DNA from 2 places in the Paenibacillus sp. FSL R7-0652 genome. Region 1 is predicted to be linked to the other one. Evidence: predicted binding sites of a transcription regulator. Region 1 holds the regulator's gene; the other holds the start of a gene.
The links. Region 1 encodes CtsR, which represses protease genes until heat stress. Its sites were predicted from a motif close to ATGGTCAATAAAGGTCAAACA; they were not measured.
Positions count from the first base shown of each region.

Region 1 (7,617 bases):
TTCAGAACGTCGTGAGACAGTTCGGTCCCTATCTGTCGTGGGCGTAGGAAATTTGAGAGGAGCTGTCCTTAGTACGAGAGGACCGGGATGGACGTACCGCTGGTGTACCAGTTGTTCCGCCAGGAGCACCGCTGGGTAGCTATGTACGGACGGGATAAGCGCTGAAAGCATCTAAGCGTGAAGCCCCCCTCAAGATGAGATTTCCCAGTATGTAAGACCCCTTGAAGACGACGAGGTAGATAGGCTGGGGGTGGAAGTGCAGCAATGCATGGAGCTGACCAGTACTAATCGGTCGAGGGCTTATCCAATAGCAAGTTTTGAGTCGCGTGAGTTTCGTTTCGAATCTAGTTTTCAGAGAACAACACTCTGAATGACATGAAAATCGGTACATCCCTTAAGGTGTGGTTGGTTTTCAGTTTCATCTGAATGGAAAGAAGTACAACTTCGATCCAATCGCGTTTGGTGGCGATGGCGGAGGGGTTCCACACGTACCCATCCCGAACACGACCGTTAAGCCCTCTAGCGCCGATGGTACTTGGACCGCAGGGTCCTGGGAGAGTAGGACGCCGCCAAGCAAAGAACCACTGCCGATGATGTTCGGTGGTGGTTTTTATTTTATATATCTTTTTCAGGAGATGCATCATGCATCTCCTGTTTGACTTTATGAGTAACCTCTGACAAACTCAAATGTATGGAGCAGCATCGTATAACCTTTTCACAAGAAATGGGCTTACACTACAAGAGAATGAGGTGCAGGATCATATGGAACTTCGCAAATTAACAACTGACGATTATGAGGCATGTATGGCTCTTTCCGAATATGCTTTCCAGTTCACGATGACAGAGGAACAGCTGGAGAGACGCCGTCAGGAATTTGCTGCACACAATGTACTGGGTGTATATGCAGATGGCCAAGTTGGGGCCAAACTTCAGATTATTCCTTTTCAAACCTATATAAATGGAAGATCGTTTGAGATGGGCGGCATCGCGGGTGTAGCCACTTGGCCGGAATACAGACGAAAGGGCTGGGTAGCAGGACTGCTGCAGTATGCACTGGAAGAGATGAATCGGAATAAGCAGAGTGTGTCCTTCCTGCATCCGTTTGCATTTGCGTTCTATCGGAAGTATGGATGGGAAACCTACGTTGAATATAAGAAATACAAACTGACGACTTCCCAACTGCCAGCTAAAAAACAGACGCCAGGTGTGATTAAACGAAATAATCCCGAGCTTGCTGTATTGAAGCAGGTATACAATGTCTATGCAGCGCGTTACAACGGAACGTTGAATCGTGATGACGCTTGGTGGACGAATTCAGTTTATGTCAAAAAAGGAAGCCAGCGGGCTGTTTACTTTGACGAGACGGGTGTACCACAGGGATATGTACTTTACGAAGTTAAGGAAGGCAAATTTACAATTGGTGAGATGATTCATCTCAACGAAGAGGCGAGACAAGGACTATGGACATTCATATCTAATCATGATTCCATGGTTGATGAAGTGACTTTGCAGGCACCTGCACGGGATATGCTTGCTTTTCAATTGGACAATCCTCGGATCCAGCAGGAGATTGTACCATACTTTATGGCGCGAATCGTAAGTGTGGAGCAGTTCATTTCGCAGTACCCTTTTGCAAGCCAGGACTCACCTGTACAGATTTTGCTTGAGGTTGAGGATGCCTATGCTCCTTGGAATGAAGGGGTATGGGAATTGAATGTGGCAATGAACGGAACAGCTTCGATATGGAAAAAGTCCGGATCAGAGCATGTTGGTCAGGAAGATCAGACGCTTCGCCTGAACATTCAATCGCTCACGGCGGTATTAATGGGATATCGCAGACCGGCAGAGATGGCCCAGATCGGCAGACTGGAAGGACCAGCTGCCGCGGTCCAAGCGCTGGAGAAGGCGGTTCCGGAGCGTGAAACCTATTTGCTTGATTTTTTCTAAGAGGTATATTGTTCAGCCGGATTAGACCGGGCAGATTCAGAGGGTAATCGTAAGACAATCAGACTTCTCCTGACATTTGGGAGAGGTTTTTTTGTGTCAGGCGAATATTTCGTGTAAAATCGTAAAAAATGAATAGTGCCCCCACTTGGCAAACCAGTAAAATATGCTATAATGTATATAAAGTCAAAGAAAGTCAAAGTCAACTGAAGGCTGAATAATAATGATTTCACCTATGACAGGATGTCGCGCTCTCTTACTGCTCTCTAATGATTGAAAAGTATCGTATTTCGGATACAAGTCATTTGGAAGATCAAGGGATATTAAAGGACCTTCGTGCTTCCTTTGTTCTCCTGTTTAGCACCTCAGTCAGCAAGATTCGCTGTTTCTCTGAATGGTTAAATGGGTGGAGAAGGTGTACTCTGTGGGGGCGTGCAGGTCCTTATTGACTTAACGTTTCAGACAGTGGAGGATGATTGGATGCGTAATATCTCTGATATTATCGAACGATATCTGAAGGGTATTTTGCATGAAAGTCCCGAAGGAATGATTGAAATTCAGCGTAATGATCTGGCAGATCAGTTTTCATGTGTACCTTCCCAGATCAATTATGTCATCAGCACCCGTTTTACTCTTGAAAAAGGTTACCTGGTAGAGAGTAAACGCGGCGGCGGTGGATATGTTCGCATACAGCGCATTGAATTGCCTGCCCAATCAGCACTGCATAATCATCTGCATCATAGTATTGGTGAGGAGATTGGACAGACTGCTGCTGAAGGGCTGATCTATCAACTGGAAGAAGCGCGTTTTTTAAGCAAGCGGGAAGCCGGTTTGATGCGTGCAGCTGTGTCGAGAGAGGTTCTAATGGTCAAACTTCCTTACCGGGATCAAATTCGTGCCAGAATGTTGAAGGCGATGCTAATATCTTTGCTCGGTAAATGAAAACTATCGGGATCAAAGGAGGTACATCTATATGCTGTGCCAAGAATGTAATAAACGTCCGGCTACACTGCATTTTACGAAAATTGTAAATGGAGAGAAGACGGAATTCCATATCTGTGAGTCATGTGCCCGTGAGAAGGGCGAGATGATTCCTGGAACAGCAGGAGGATTTTCGATTCACAATCTGTTGTCCGGTCTGCTTGATTTTGATCCGGCAGGCAAAAGTGCAGCACCTGCCAAGGCGCTGCAGTGTGAAGAATGCGGCATGACCTATGCCCAGTTCAGTAAAATCGGCCGTTTTGGCTGCAGTTCCTGTTACAAATATTTTGACAGCCGCCTGGACCCGTTATTCAAACGAGTGCATGGCAGTACATCACATGTAGGTAAAGTTCCTGCCAGAGCAGGTGGACGTATCAAAGTGAAACGGCAGATCGCCGATCTGAAGCAGCATCTGCAGCAGAGCATTGCTCAAGAAGAATTTGAAGAGGCTGCTCAGATACGTGACCAAATCAGGGAACTTGAAAAAGGAATAGCTCAGGAGTAAAGTTTGTCATGAGTAGGAGGGAAGCATAATGCCTAATCTGCGCTTTACAGAGAAGGCGCTCAGTGACTGGATGCGCAGCGATGCGGCTGATTCTGAGATTGTCATCAGCAGCCGTGTCCGGATTGCACGTAATCTTCAGCATATCCCGTTTCCCATGCTGGCTTCGGGTGAGCAATCGGAAGAGGTGCTGAATAAGCTGAGCGAAGTACTTCAGTACGATGACGTACACGCCTTTGGAGATTTTACTACACTCGATCTGACGGATATCGACGAACTCGACAAGCGTGTGCTGGTGGAGAAACATCTGATCAGTCCGAATCTTGCGAATGAATCGAGAAACGGGGCCGTAATCCTCAGTGAAGATGAATCGGTAAGTATTATGATTAATGAAGAGGATCATCTGCGTATCCAGTGCCTCTATCCGGGGTTCCAGGTAAAAGAAGCCTGGGAGAAAGCTTCCGCTATAGATGATGCATTTGAAGCGCACGTGGATTATGCCTTTGATGATCGCAGAGGTTATCTGACCAGCTGCCCAACAAACGTGGGCACAGGTGTAAGAGCATCAGTCATGATGCATCTTCCCGCACTCGTCATGACCCAGCAGATCGGTCGTATTCTCAGCGCTGTATCCCAAGTGGGATTAACGGTGCGTGGGATTTACGGTGAAGGCAGTGAGGCGATGGGCAACCTGTTCCAGATCTCCAACCAGATTACACTTGGACAGACGGAGCAAGAAGTGATCGAAAATCTGCACAGTGTCGTTTTACAGATGATCGGTCATGAACGTACAGCAAGAGAACGGCTGATTACGGATTCCAGATTACGTATTACGGATCGTGTGATGCGTTCATATGGAATTCTATCTCATGCGGCCATTGTCGACACGAAGGAAGCTGCGCAGCGGTTGTCTGATGTACGTCTTGGCGTAGACTTGGGACTGCTGAATGGGCTGTCCATTCCAGTGATGAATGAGCTGAATGTGATGACACAGCCTGGATTTTTGCAAAAAACGTATGGGGATATGCGTACCGATGAGCGTGATATCTATCGGGCTCAGTTAATTCGTGATACGATCAATGCAGCTAAAAGTTCTGGGTAAACTCTACCTAAAATTCAAGAAACTATTTCGGTTTCATGCCGCTTCTGCGGCTTTTATATAATAAGGTCTCCGCTTCTGCTGGAGTACCCATGATTTTATTCGCAGCATGGCTGCCAAAAAAATGATATGAAGAATACGAAGGATGATGAACTCGGGTGAGAGTCCCTTCGTTTTATCCAAAACCATGGAGGTGCAGGAGATATGATGTTTGGAAGATTTACGGAACGGGCCCAAAAGGTGCTCGCACTCGCGCAGGAAGAAGCTGTCCGTCTCGGTCATAATAACATCGGTACGGAGCATATTTTGCTCGGCCTCATTCGTGAAGGCGAAGGCATTGCTGCCAAAGCACTGATCGGCCTGGGACTCGGATTGGAAAAAATTCAGGATGAAGTAGAGACGCTGATTGGTCGCGGCCAAGAGCAGCCTACGAACATTGCATATACGCCGCGTGCGAAAAAAGTAATTGAACTGTCCATGGATGAAGCTCGTAAACTTGGCCACACGTATGTGGGCACAGAGCACATTCTGCTTGGATTGATTCGTGAGGGTGAAGGGGTTGCAGCACGTGTGCTCAACAACCTCGGTATCAGTTTGAACAAGGCACGTCAGCAAGTGCTGCAGCTGCTGGGCAGCAGTGAAGCTGTCTCCAGTCACAACGGCACACCGGCTAACGTAAGCACACCTACACTCGACAGTCTGGCACGCGACCTTACCGCTTACGCCAGAGAGAACAACCTGGACCCGGTTATTGGGCGCAGCAAGGAGATTGAACGTGTCATTCAGGTACTGAGCCGTCGTACCAAAAACAACCCGGTATTGATCGGTGAACCTGGCGTAGGTAAAACCGCTATTGCTGAAGGTCTCGCACAGAAAATCATTGCGAACGAAATTCCAGAAACATTGCGAGACAAACGCGTAATGACGCTGGATATGGGTTCGGTTGTAGCCGGAACCAAATATCGTGGTGAATTCGAAGATCGTTTGAAAAAAATCATGGATGAGATTCGTCAGGCCGGTAACATTGTCCTGTTCATCGATGAGCTGCACACGTTGATTGGCGCAGGCGGAGCTGAAGGTGCAATTGATGCATCAAACATTTTGAAACCAGCTCTGGCTCGTGGCGAACTGCAGTGCATTGGTGCAACGACACTTGATGAGTACCGTAAATACATTGAGAAAGATGCTGCGCTGGAGCGCCGCTTCCAACCGATTACAGTGGATCAGCCTTCACCGGAAGAAGCGATTCAAATTCTGCACGGTCTGCGTGATCGTTATGAAGCCCATCACCGTGTGAAAATTACGGATGAAGCGATTGTGCAGGCAGTCAAATTGTCTGATCGGTATATTACGGACCGTTTCCTGCCAGATAAAGCAATCGACTTGATTGATGAAGCTGGATCAAAAGTAAGGCTGAACTCATACACGATTCCGCCAAACTTGAAACAATTGGAGAGCCGTTTGGAGGATATCCGTAAGGAAAAAGACGCTGCGGTTCAGAGCCAAGAATTCGAAAAGGCAGCTGCGCTTCGTGATACAGAACAAAAGATTCGTGAAGAATTAGATACCACGAAAAATCAATGGAAAGAAAAACAAGGCCGTACCGATTCCGAAGTAACGCCAGAGGATATCGCTCAAGTGGTTGCCAACTGGACAGGAATTCCGGTGAACAAGCTGAAGGAAGAAGAAACGCAGCGTTTGATGACTTTGGAGTCCATTCTGCATGAACGAGTGATCGGTCAGGATGAAGCAGTTAAATCAGTAAGCCGTGCCGTTCGCCGTGCACGTGCCGGACTCAAAGATCCGAAACGTCCGATGGGTTCATTTATCTTCCTCGGTCCTACCGGTGTAGGTAAAACCGAACTCGCTCGGGCACTTGCTGAAGCAATGTTTGGCGACGAGAATGCCGTAATCCGGATTGACATGTCCGAGTACGGAGAGAAACATTCCACAGCACGTCTTGTCGGAGCGCCTCCAGGATATGTGGGATACGAAGAAGGCGGTCAGCTGACAGAGAAAGTTCGTCGCAAACCGTACTCCGTTGTCCTCCTGGACGAAGTGGAGAAAGCTCACCCGGAAGTATTCAACATCCTGCTGCAGGTGCTTGAAGATGGTCGTCTGACCGATTCCAAAGGACGTGTGGTTGACTTCCGCAATACACTGATTATCCTGACGTCTAACGTAGGTGCAGAAGCGATCAAACGTAACTCCACCCTTGGTTTCACGGCTGTTGTCGATGCAGGTGCAGATTACGATAACATGAAGGGCAAAGTAATGGATGAGCTGAAGAAAAGCTTCCGTCCTGAGTTCTTGAACCGGATTGACGAAATTATCGTGTTCCACTCCCTCGAACAGAAACATATCGCTGAGATTGTTACACTTATGAGTGAGGAACTGCGGAAACGGCTTAACGAATATGAGGTTGATTTCGAGCTTACGGATAACGCTAAGGCCTTCCTGGCCAAAGCTGGGTTTGATCCTGCTTACGGTGCACGTCCGCTTCGTCGGGCGATCCAGAAGCATATCGAAGATAAATTGTCCGAAGAGCTGCTGACGGGTAATGTGACCAAAGGCGACTCCCTGCTTATTGACGAAGAGAATGGTGCATTGTCGGTTACCAAGAAAGATGCACCGGTGCCATCGAACGAGGAAATTGAAACGAAATAAATACAGCTTGCGCGGCTGACTACAGCAGACCTGCAGGGTGTATGATAATCCTTCCCGGCTTCGACCGGGGAGGATTTTTTTGTATATGTCAGATGCCGGATGGATCTGTTCGAGAAATTAATAGGAATGCAGCGATAATTTTAGGAACATGTGTAAAGTTTGCGATAATCCTTTACGAAAAATCTCAAACAATGGTAAACTTTTAGTAACCCTGCATGTCAGGACTGCGAGCAAAATTCGTCGAATAATGCAAAATGCTGTTATAAAATAATATATTTATAGGAGTGCTGAAGTGGCCAAAGTAAAAACCAAGTTTCAATGTACAGAATGCGGCTATGAAGCCCCAAAATGGTACGGGAAGTGCCCTGGTTGTCAGTCCTGGAATTCGATGATAGAAGAAACCGAAACGGTAGTCAAAACACAA
Region 1 is NZ_CP152001.1:5,850,702-5,858,318, reverse strand. Features, by position in the region: rRNA gene MKY97_RS25715 (23S ribosomal RNA) at 1-308, shown strand, start outside; rRNA gene rrf (5S ribosomal RNA) at 459-575, shown strand; gene MKY97_RS25705 (GNAT family N-acetyltransferase) at 763-1,947, shown strand; gene MKY97_RS25700 (CtsR family transcriptional regulator) at 2,425-2,886, shown strand; gene MKY97_RS25695 (UvrB/UvrC motif-containing protein) at 2,918-3,430, shown strand; gene MKY97_RS25690 (protein arginine kinase) at 3,459-4,529, shown strand; gene MKY97_RS25685 (ATP-dependent Clp protease ATP-binding subunit) at 4,731-7,193, shown strand; gene radA (DNA repair protein RadA) at 7,486-7,617, shown strand, end outside.

Region 2 (7,617 bases), 1.0 Mb from region 1:
GTTTTCCGGTTTCACGCTGCCGCCGTATTGAATACGAACCGCATCTGCAACCTGCTCGTTGTACAGATCCTTCACCAATGTACGGATGTAAGCAATAACTTCATTCGCATCTTGGGATGTAGAGGATTTACCTGTACCAATCGCCCAGATAGGCTCATAAGCGATTACAACTTGCGCTGCTTGCTCAGCAGTCAAACCAGCCAGAGCTGCTTCCGTTTGTACCTTGCATACGTCTTTTGTTTGGTTTGCTTCGCGCTCTTCAAGCGTTTCACCGAGGCAGAAGATTGGAGTCAATCCATGACGGAATGCTGCATGCAACTTTTTATTGACAGTCTCATCGGTTTCCGCAAAATATTGACGGCGCTCCGAGTGACCGATAATCACGTAATCTACACCCAGTTCTTTCAGCATGATACCGCTGATTTCACCAGTGAATGCACCGTTGTCTTCGAAGTGAAGATTTTGTGCACCGATTTTGATGTTAGTGCCTTTCACAGCTTCTACCAGGGATGGCAGGTTTGTAAAAGGTGCGCAGATTACTGTTTCTACGCCTGCGACTTCCGCTTTTCCTTTAACTTCCTGAATGAAGTCATTGGATTCGGAAACCGTTTTGAACATTTTCCAGTTACCCGCGATAATTGGTGTTCTCATTGGTTTCAACTCCTTCATGCTATAGCTTAAAGCTTACTTGTCGTTCAATGCAACTACGCCTGGAAGCACTTTGCCTTCCATGAACTCGAGCGATGCACCGCCACCTGTGGAGATGTGGTCCATTTTGTCAGCCAATTTGAACTTCTCAGCTGCTGCTGCAGAGTCGCCTCCGCCGATTACGGTGTAAGCAGATGTTGTAGCACAAGCTTCTGCTACTGCACGAGTACCGTGGGAGAATGGCTCGATTTCGAATACGCCCATAGGTCCGTTCCATACAACCAGTTTGGAGTTTTTAACTACGTCAGCGTAGATCTCACGTGTTTTAGGACCGATGTCGATACCTTCCCAATCTGCAGGAATGTCGCCAACTTCAACGATTTTCGTGTTTGCGTTCGCACTGAAATCGTCAGAGATTACGATATCCACTGGCAGGTAGAAGTTTTTGCCCAGTTTTTTCGCTTTTTCGATAAAGCCAAGTGCTACATCCAATTTGGACTCATCCAGCAAGGATTGACCTACTTCGTGGCCTTGAGCCTTCATGAATGTGTAAGACAAACCGCCACCGATGATTACGTTGTCTGCAATGTTGAGCAGGTTGTCGATCACATCGATTTTGTCTTTTACTTTGGAACCGCCGATAATTGCCGTGAAAGGACGCTCAGGGTTGGAGATCGCTTTACCCAACACATCAAGCTCTTTTTCCATCAACAAACCGGACACTGCCGGAAGCAGGTGAGCGATACCTTCTGTAGAAGCATGTGCTCTGTGAGCCGCACCAAACGCGTCATTAACAAACACGTCAGCCAGTTCGGCGAACTGTTTAGCCAATTCTGGATCATTCTTCTCTTCGCCTGCGTGGAAACGAACGTTCTCAAGCAGCAATACGTCGCCATCTTTCAATGCCGCGACTTGAGCTTTAACCGCTTCACCAACGGAATCATCCGCTTTGGTAACCGGCTTGCCCAGCAATTCAGACAAACGCTCAGCTGCTGGCGTCAAACGCATGGATTCTACAACTTCGCCTTTTGGACGACCCATGTGGCTTGCCAAGATGATTTTAGCACCTTTTTCAATCAGATAATTGATTGTAGGCAGTGTCGCACGAATACGTTTGTCATCTGTAATTTTACCATCTTCAAGCGGCACATTGAAATCTACACGGACGAATACCCGTTTTCCATTCAATTCGATATCACGTACACTTTTTTTGTTCATCTCTATTTCCTCCGCACCCATGTATTTGGTGAACCTTTCAAGAGCTTAATGCCTTGTCAGTCCTGGTGTTCATGAGAAATTTGCAAAAGTTCCATATATAAAGAGCGGAAACAATAACAATCTGTTTCCGCTCTATGTTATTACAGATATTACTTGATCATTTTTGCAAAGTGCTCCAATGTGCGAACCAATTGAGCTGTGTAGGACATTTCGTTGTCATACCAAGCTACAGTTTTAACCAATTGTTGGTCGCCCACTGTCAGAACTTTAGTTTGAGTCGCATCGAACAGGGAACCGTAAGTGATACCCACGATGTCGGAAGATACGATTTCGTCTTCAGTGTATCCGAAAGTTTGTGGATCGGAAGCTTCTTTCATTGCTGCGTTAACTTCTTCAGCTGTTACTTTTTTGCCCAGTACAGTTACCAGCTCAGTCAGGGAACCTGTTGGTGTTGGTACGCGTTGAGCTGCACCATCCAATTTACCTTGCAGTTCAGGGATAACCAGACCGATCGCTTTAGCAGCACCAGTTGTGTTAGGAATGATGTTTTCAGCTGCTGCGCGAGCACGACGGAAGTCACCTTTAGGGTGTGGAGCATCCAATGTGTTTTGGTCGCCAGTGTAAGCGTGAATTGTAGTCATCAAACCTTGAACGATTCCGAATTTGTCCTGCAGTGTTTTTGCCATAGGAGCCAGGCAGTTCGTTGTGCAAGATGCGCCGGAAATTACTGTTTCAGTACCATCAAGGATGTCATGGTTTACGTTGTAAACGATCGTTTTCATGTCGCCAGTAGCTGGTGCGGAGATAACAACTTTCTTAGCTCCACCTTTCAAGTGTTTCTCAGCTGCTTCTTTCGTTGTGAAGAAACCAGTACATTCCAGAACGATATCTACACCCAGGTCTCCCCAAGGCAGTTCTTCAGGATTGCGGTTAGCCAGTACTTTAACTTCTTTGCCGTTCACTTTGAAGAAGCCGTCGTGTACTTCAACATCGCCATCGAAGCGACCTTGAGTTGTATCATATTTGAGCAAATGAGCCAGCATTTTAGCGTCAGTCAAGTCGTTGATTGCTACAACTTCAATGCCCTCTACATTTTGAATACGGCGGAATGCCAAGCGACCAATACGTCCAAAACCGTTAATACCTACTTTAATCATGAGTAAGTTCCTCCCAAGTTTTGATTTAATTTTTTGATAAAACTATATATTCAAGACAGACGGTGAAGTCCGTCAAGACAACAAAATTTGTGTGAAGAAAAAGGTCGTCTCTGATGATCAACCTATTCCATTTCAGCGACGATGATTTCGGCCGCAGCCTCATCTATAATCAGAATATCTTCCTGACCGAAACGCAGTACGGAATGAATGGCAGCCGCCTTGCTCTTGCCGCCCGCAATGCCGATCACCACATCAGTGCGTTCGATATCCTGAAGCCGCATACCCAGTGTAAGCATGGTATGTACCACCTCACCCTGACCATTAAAGTAATACCCGAAGGACTCCGATACAGCACCCTGTTCCTGAAGTTCATCGATGATCTCCGGTGCAAGCTTGCGTCTCTTCGCCATCTCCACAGCATCACCAATACCATGGATCACAATGCGTGATTGCCTGATCAGCTGTAAAATCTCCTGAACACCCGGGTCCTGGATCAGTGATTCATAGGCATGGTCACTAAGCAAATCCGGTACATGCAGGAGTTTATACTGGGCTCCTACCCGCTTTGCCATCGTGGATGCGATCGTATTGGCCTGAATTTCCAGGCTTTCTCCCAGTCCGCCGCGCGCTGGTACAAACCAGACACCCTTAAGCGAAGTAGGTGGCGTGAGTTGTTCAGCGACTTCAGCCGTTGTAGATCCACCCGTAACGGCGACAACGTCGTTGTCACTCATAATACTGCCGAGAGCCTTTGCTCCGGCCCTTCCAAGTTCCCTCTTGGCGTAAGGAGATACGTCCGAATCACCGGGAACGACAACTACCTTTTGCAGACCGTAGGCTTGCTTGATTCGCTCTTCCAGCTCGGATAATCCAAACAGCTCTTTCGCGACAGGTTCTAACTGCTGCAGCAGATTGGAACCCGCCTCACTGATCTTCATACCGGCGCTATCAATTTCGATAAGTCCCTGAGCCTTTAACAGATCGGTCTCAGCTCTCAGAACCCGCTCGGTCATCTGCATGGAATTGGCTAACGTTCTACGCCCAATCACATCCGATAACATGATCTGGTGCAGAATTGTATACCTTTTTTTCAAGACATCCATGAGATCAGGCAGAAGCTGCTTTTGCACTTCTAAAATCGTTCGCATGCTTTCCACTCCCGCAAGCTTCTCGCTCCAAGCTTCTTTCATGGCCCTAAAATGTCCCGGGTTAACTTTTTAAGTCCCACGTTCATTCTACCTAAAACTGACGCGATATGCAAGTGTTTCGAATGCTTATTTCGACACGTTCATAGGCTTCTGTACGCGCCTATTTTCACAACCTCTGCTCATGAGGATAAAATATGAGTTTTCACACCATATATAGAAGAAGGACATCAATCTCATCTATATCTTGCAACCTTCATATTTCATATGGCATGTCCAAAACCTCTTATAGCATGTACCTAAACCCAAGCTTTATCCATTCTTAATTATCATGATCATATCCGAAGCAATTCAAACCACCTGCAAAACAGCTTATAGCCCGTATAGAAGAATGATAATTTTATCGACTGCCAAAAAATCATGCGCCCTTTACTACAAGCAGCAGCTTGCAATTCACCACTTCATAAGCTATAATCATTATTGCTGTCACATTATTTGCGCCCGTGGTCCAATGGATATGACGTAGGCCTCCGAAGCCTGAGATCCAAGTTCGATTCTTGGCGGGCGCGCCATCTAAGTTTTAACAGCTCATAATGCAATTAACCAACGAAACCGGAAAGGTTTCTTTTTTTTCAAAGTTAGTTTGACTTTCTTTGACTTTTTGTTTGAGATTGTTTATGATGTGGTTAATACGGTAACAGTTTAAGTATAAACACCAATTTAACTTTTACATTTCCGAGGAGGTTTTTCACGTGAGTTATATTCCAATGGTCGTTGAACAGAGCAACCGGGGTGAGCGCGCCTATGATATTTATTCCAGATTGCTGAAGGATCGTATCATTTTTCTTGGCAGCGACGTGAATGACGTTGTGGCGAATGCCATCATGGCACAGATGTTGTTCTTGGCAGCCGAAGATCCGGAGAAAGACATTCACTTATACATCAACAGCCCAGGCGGATCGATCACAGCGGGTATGGCAATCTACGATACAATGCAGTTCATTAAACCGGATGTATCTACAATCTGCGTAGGTATGGCGGCATCCATGGGTGCATTCCTGCTGAATGCCGGTGCAAAAGGCAAACGTTTCGCGCTGCCGAACAGTGAAATTATGATCCACCAACCTCTCGGTGGTGCACAAGGTCAAGCATCGGATATCGAAATCCGTGCACGCCGCATCCTGAAAATGCGCGATACGCTCAACCGCATCATCTCTGAACGTACGGGCCAACCACTGGAACGCATCGAAAAAGATACAGATCGTGACTACTTCATGAGCGCTGCTGAAGCAGCCGATTACGGTATCATCGATAAAGTAATCCAAAATGTAGGCTCCCAAGGCATCTAATTCGCGGCCTGTAGGCTTGCAGTGTTATCCCGGGGCGGGCTTCACCAATATATGGTGAGTCCGCCCCGCGTTTATGTCTGGCAGCGAGACAGCATCACCACTCGCCACTGGAGTGTGCTGTCTGTACAAATAAGAAGCCCCTTTCACAATATAGTGAGAGGGGCTTCTTATTTTATATTTTGCGAGAAGAAAGAATAAGTGCTGTTAATTGAGCGTAGCTTAGACGATTTTACAGCCCACTTACTTACTTACTTACTTACTTACTTACTTACTTGTCGGATGCGGCACTGCCAAATGGTTCAGTACCCTTAGGCAGAATTTCCTTATAAGTGAATTTCATCTCAGGAAAACCTTCGGCATATGCTGTGTACTCATACAGCTGGAAGAACACCACTACACCAGATGGGGTCACATAGAAGTCCTGATCTTTGTTGAGACCTTTGTAGCCGCTCAAATATCCCGTGTTCGCTTTCAGCTGCTCGCCAACTTTTTTGCTGATGGTTTCACGCATGGATTTGCTGTTTCCAATCACGTCATCCAGCGTCAATTCCTTACCTGTATCGAGTGCAAATGTGTGCCCTGTGCGATACGTCATACCGTGCGCTCCTGCATAGTCTTCGTAACGCTGCGTAATCAGACCCAGCACGCCGTTCTCATTATAAGTCACCACATACGACGTTTCGAATGCATATGGGCGTTCCGCCGTAGCTCCGCCGAATTCAGACGTCTGTTTTTTAAAAGCAGCTGCTGCCTTATCCACCTCATCTTTGAGCACTTTGTTGATTGCCGCTTCAGCCTCTTTGCTCGCCAGTCCGCTCACCTGCGGATACTGAACATCCACCTCCGCGTTTTTAACCGTCATATTTACTTTTGTTGACTTCACCTTCACGTTGTTCTGCTTCACTTTGCTCAGGGTCAATGTTTTCGTTTTGGCATCCCAGCTGCCCTGCACGCCCAAATAATCTCTCATGGCAGAGAAGGGAATATACAACCGGCCCTGGATCAATTTTGCTTCCACCTGAGGATAAAAACCGTTAATATACACGTTTGGCTGCCCATCCATCAGACTAACGGTCATGGCGTTATTCGCCGCGGTAACCGTGTATGACTTCGTTTTGGCATCATATTTCAATGTACCACCCGCCACATCCTTAACCGCTGTCAGTGACACCCATGTCGAACCACCTTGGAGCAGGCCTTTTTGCGTCAGCGTTTTACCACCTGATTTTAGCGTCACCTCAGCTGGTGCGGTTACTTTGGAAGATACGGATGCCGCTTGAACAGATTGGTCCACCCATGCGGTGCTTCCTCCCATAATTACACCTGCTGCCAATAATGCACTCGTCCACTTTTTCCATGTTTTCATCTATAAAAACTCCTCTCTGATATTCCAATAGGTTTATTGCGTATGTAAAAATATAGTTTAGATTGCATAGGCCATACGCTTACCTCTTTATTATAATTAACCCTCTTTCGGAAAGGTTTACATCTCCAGTTACAATGTTGATGAAAATCATGCTGAAAAAAAAGCAGAAAATGAACATTTTGTCACGAACAAATAGACAAAAACGACACGATTTTCCCCACCATTCTGTTGGCTTTCCGTACGAAGCGCTCGCTCGCTTCCTCAAAGTGTGCATGTGCAACAAAAAAAGCACTGCCTGAGCGGCAGTACTTTTGTCATTATTTTAAAATCTTGATATTTAATCATTTCAAGTCTGCGATGGGGCAGATTTCATTATTTCATCTCATAAGTGATATTCAGAACGGTGCTCACTTTGACCTGACCGGCTTCGATCTGCGTGCCTGCGTTAGAATCACTTTCTGATTTGGACATCAAAGCTTCGTTCGCATAGAGCACGGGGACATTAGCGTCTGGCTGACTTACCGAAAGCACTGTGCCGAGCTCGCGTTTAACCGCTTTGGCAATAGCTCCTGCTTTTACATCTGCATTGGCTACAGCCTTGGCAATTACCTCGGATTCGTATCTCTCGGGATTCTCTACCGTGAAGCGTACGTTCTCAATATTGTTAGCTCCCGCCTGGGATGCTGCATCCAGCAGTTCGCCAATCTTGTCCATATCGCGGTATGTCACCGTCA
Region 2 is NZ_CP152001.1:182,298-189,914, reverse strand. Features, by position in the region: gene tpiA (triose-phosphate isomerase) at 1-651, opposite strand, end outside; gene MKY97_RS00910 (phosphoglycerate kinase) at 685-1,866, opposite strand; gene gap (type I glyceraldehyde-3-phosphate dehydrogenase) at 2,016-3,023, opposite strand; gene MKY97_RS00900 (sugar-binding domain-containing protein) at 3,146-4,171, opposite strand; tRNA gene MKY97_RS00895 (tRNA-Arg) at 4,666-4,740, shown strand; gene clpP (ATP-dependent Clp endopeptidase proteolytic subunit ClpP) at 4,921-5,517, shown strand; gene MKY97_RS00885 (stalk domain-containing protein) at 5,786-6,883, opposite strand; gene MKY97_RS00880 (SIMPL domain-containing protein) at 7,256-7,617, opposite strand, start outside.
Region 2: the regulator CtsR is predicted to act here: its motif matches at 4,809-4,829, upstream of clpP (ATP-dependent Clp endopeptidase proteolytic subunit ClpP).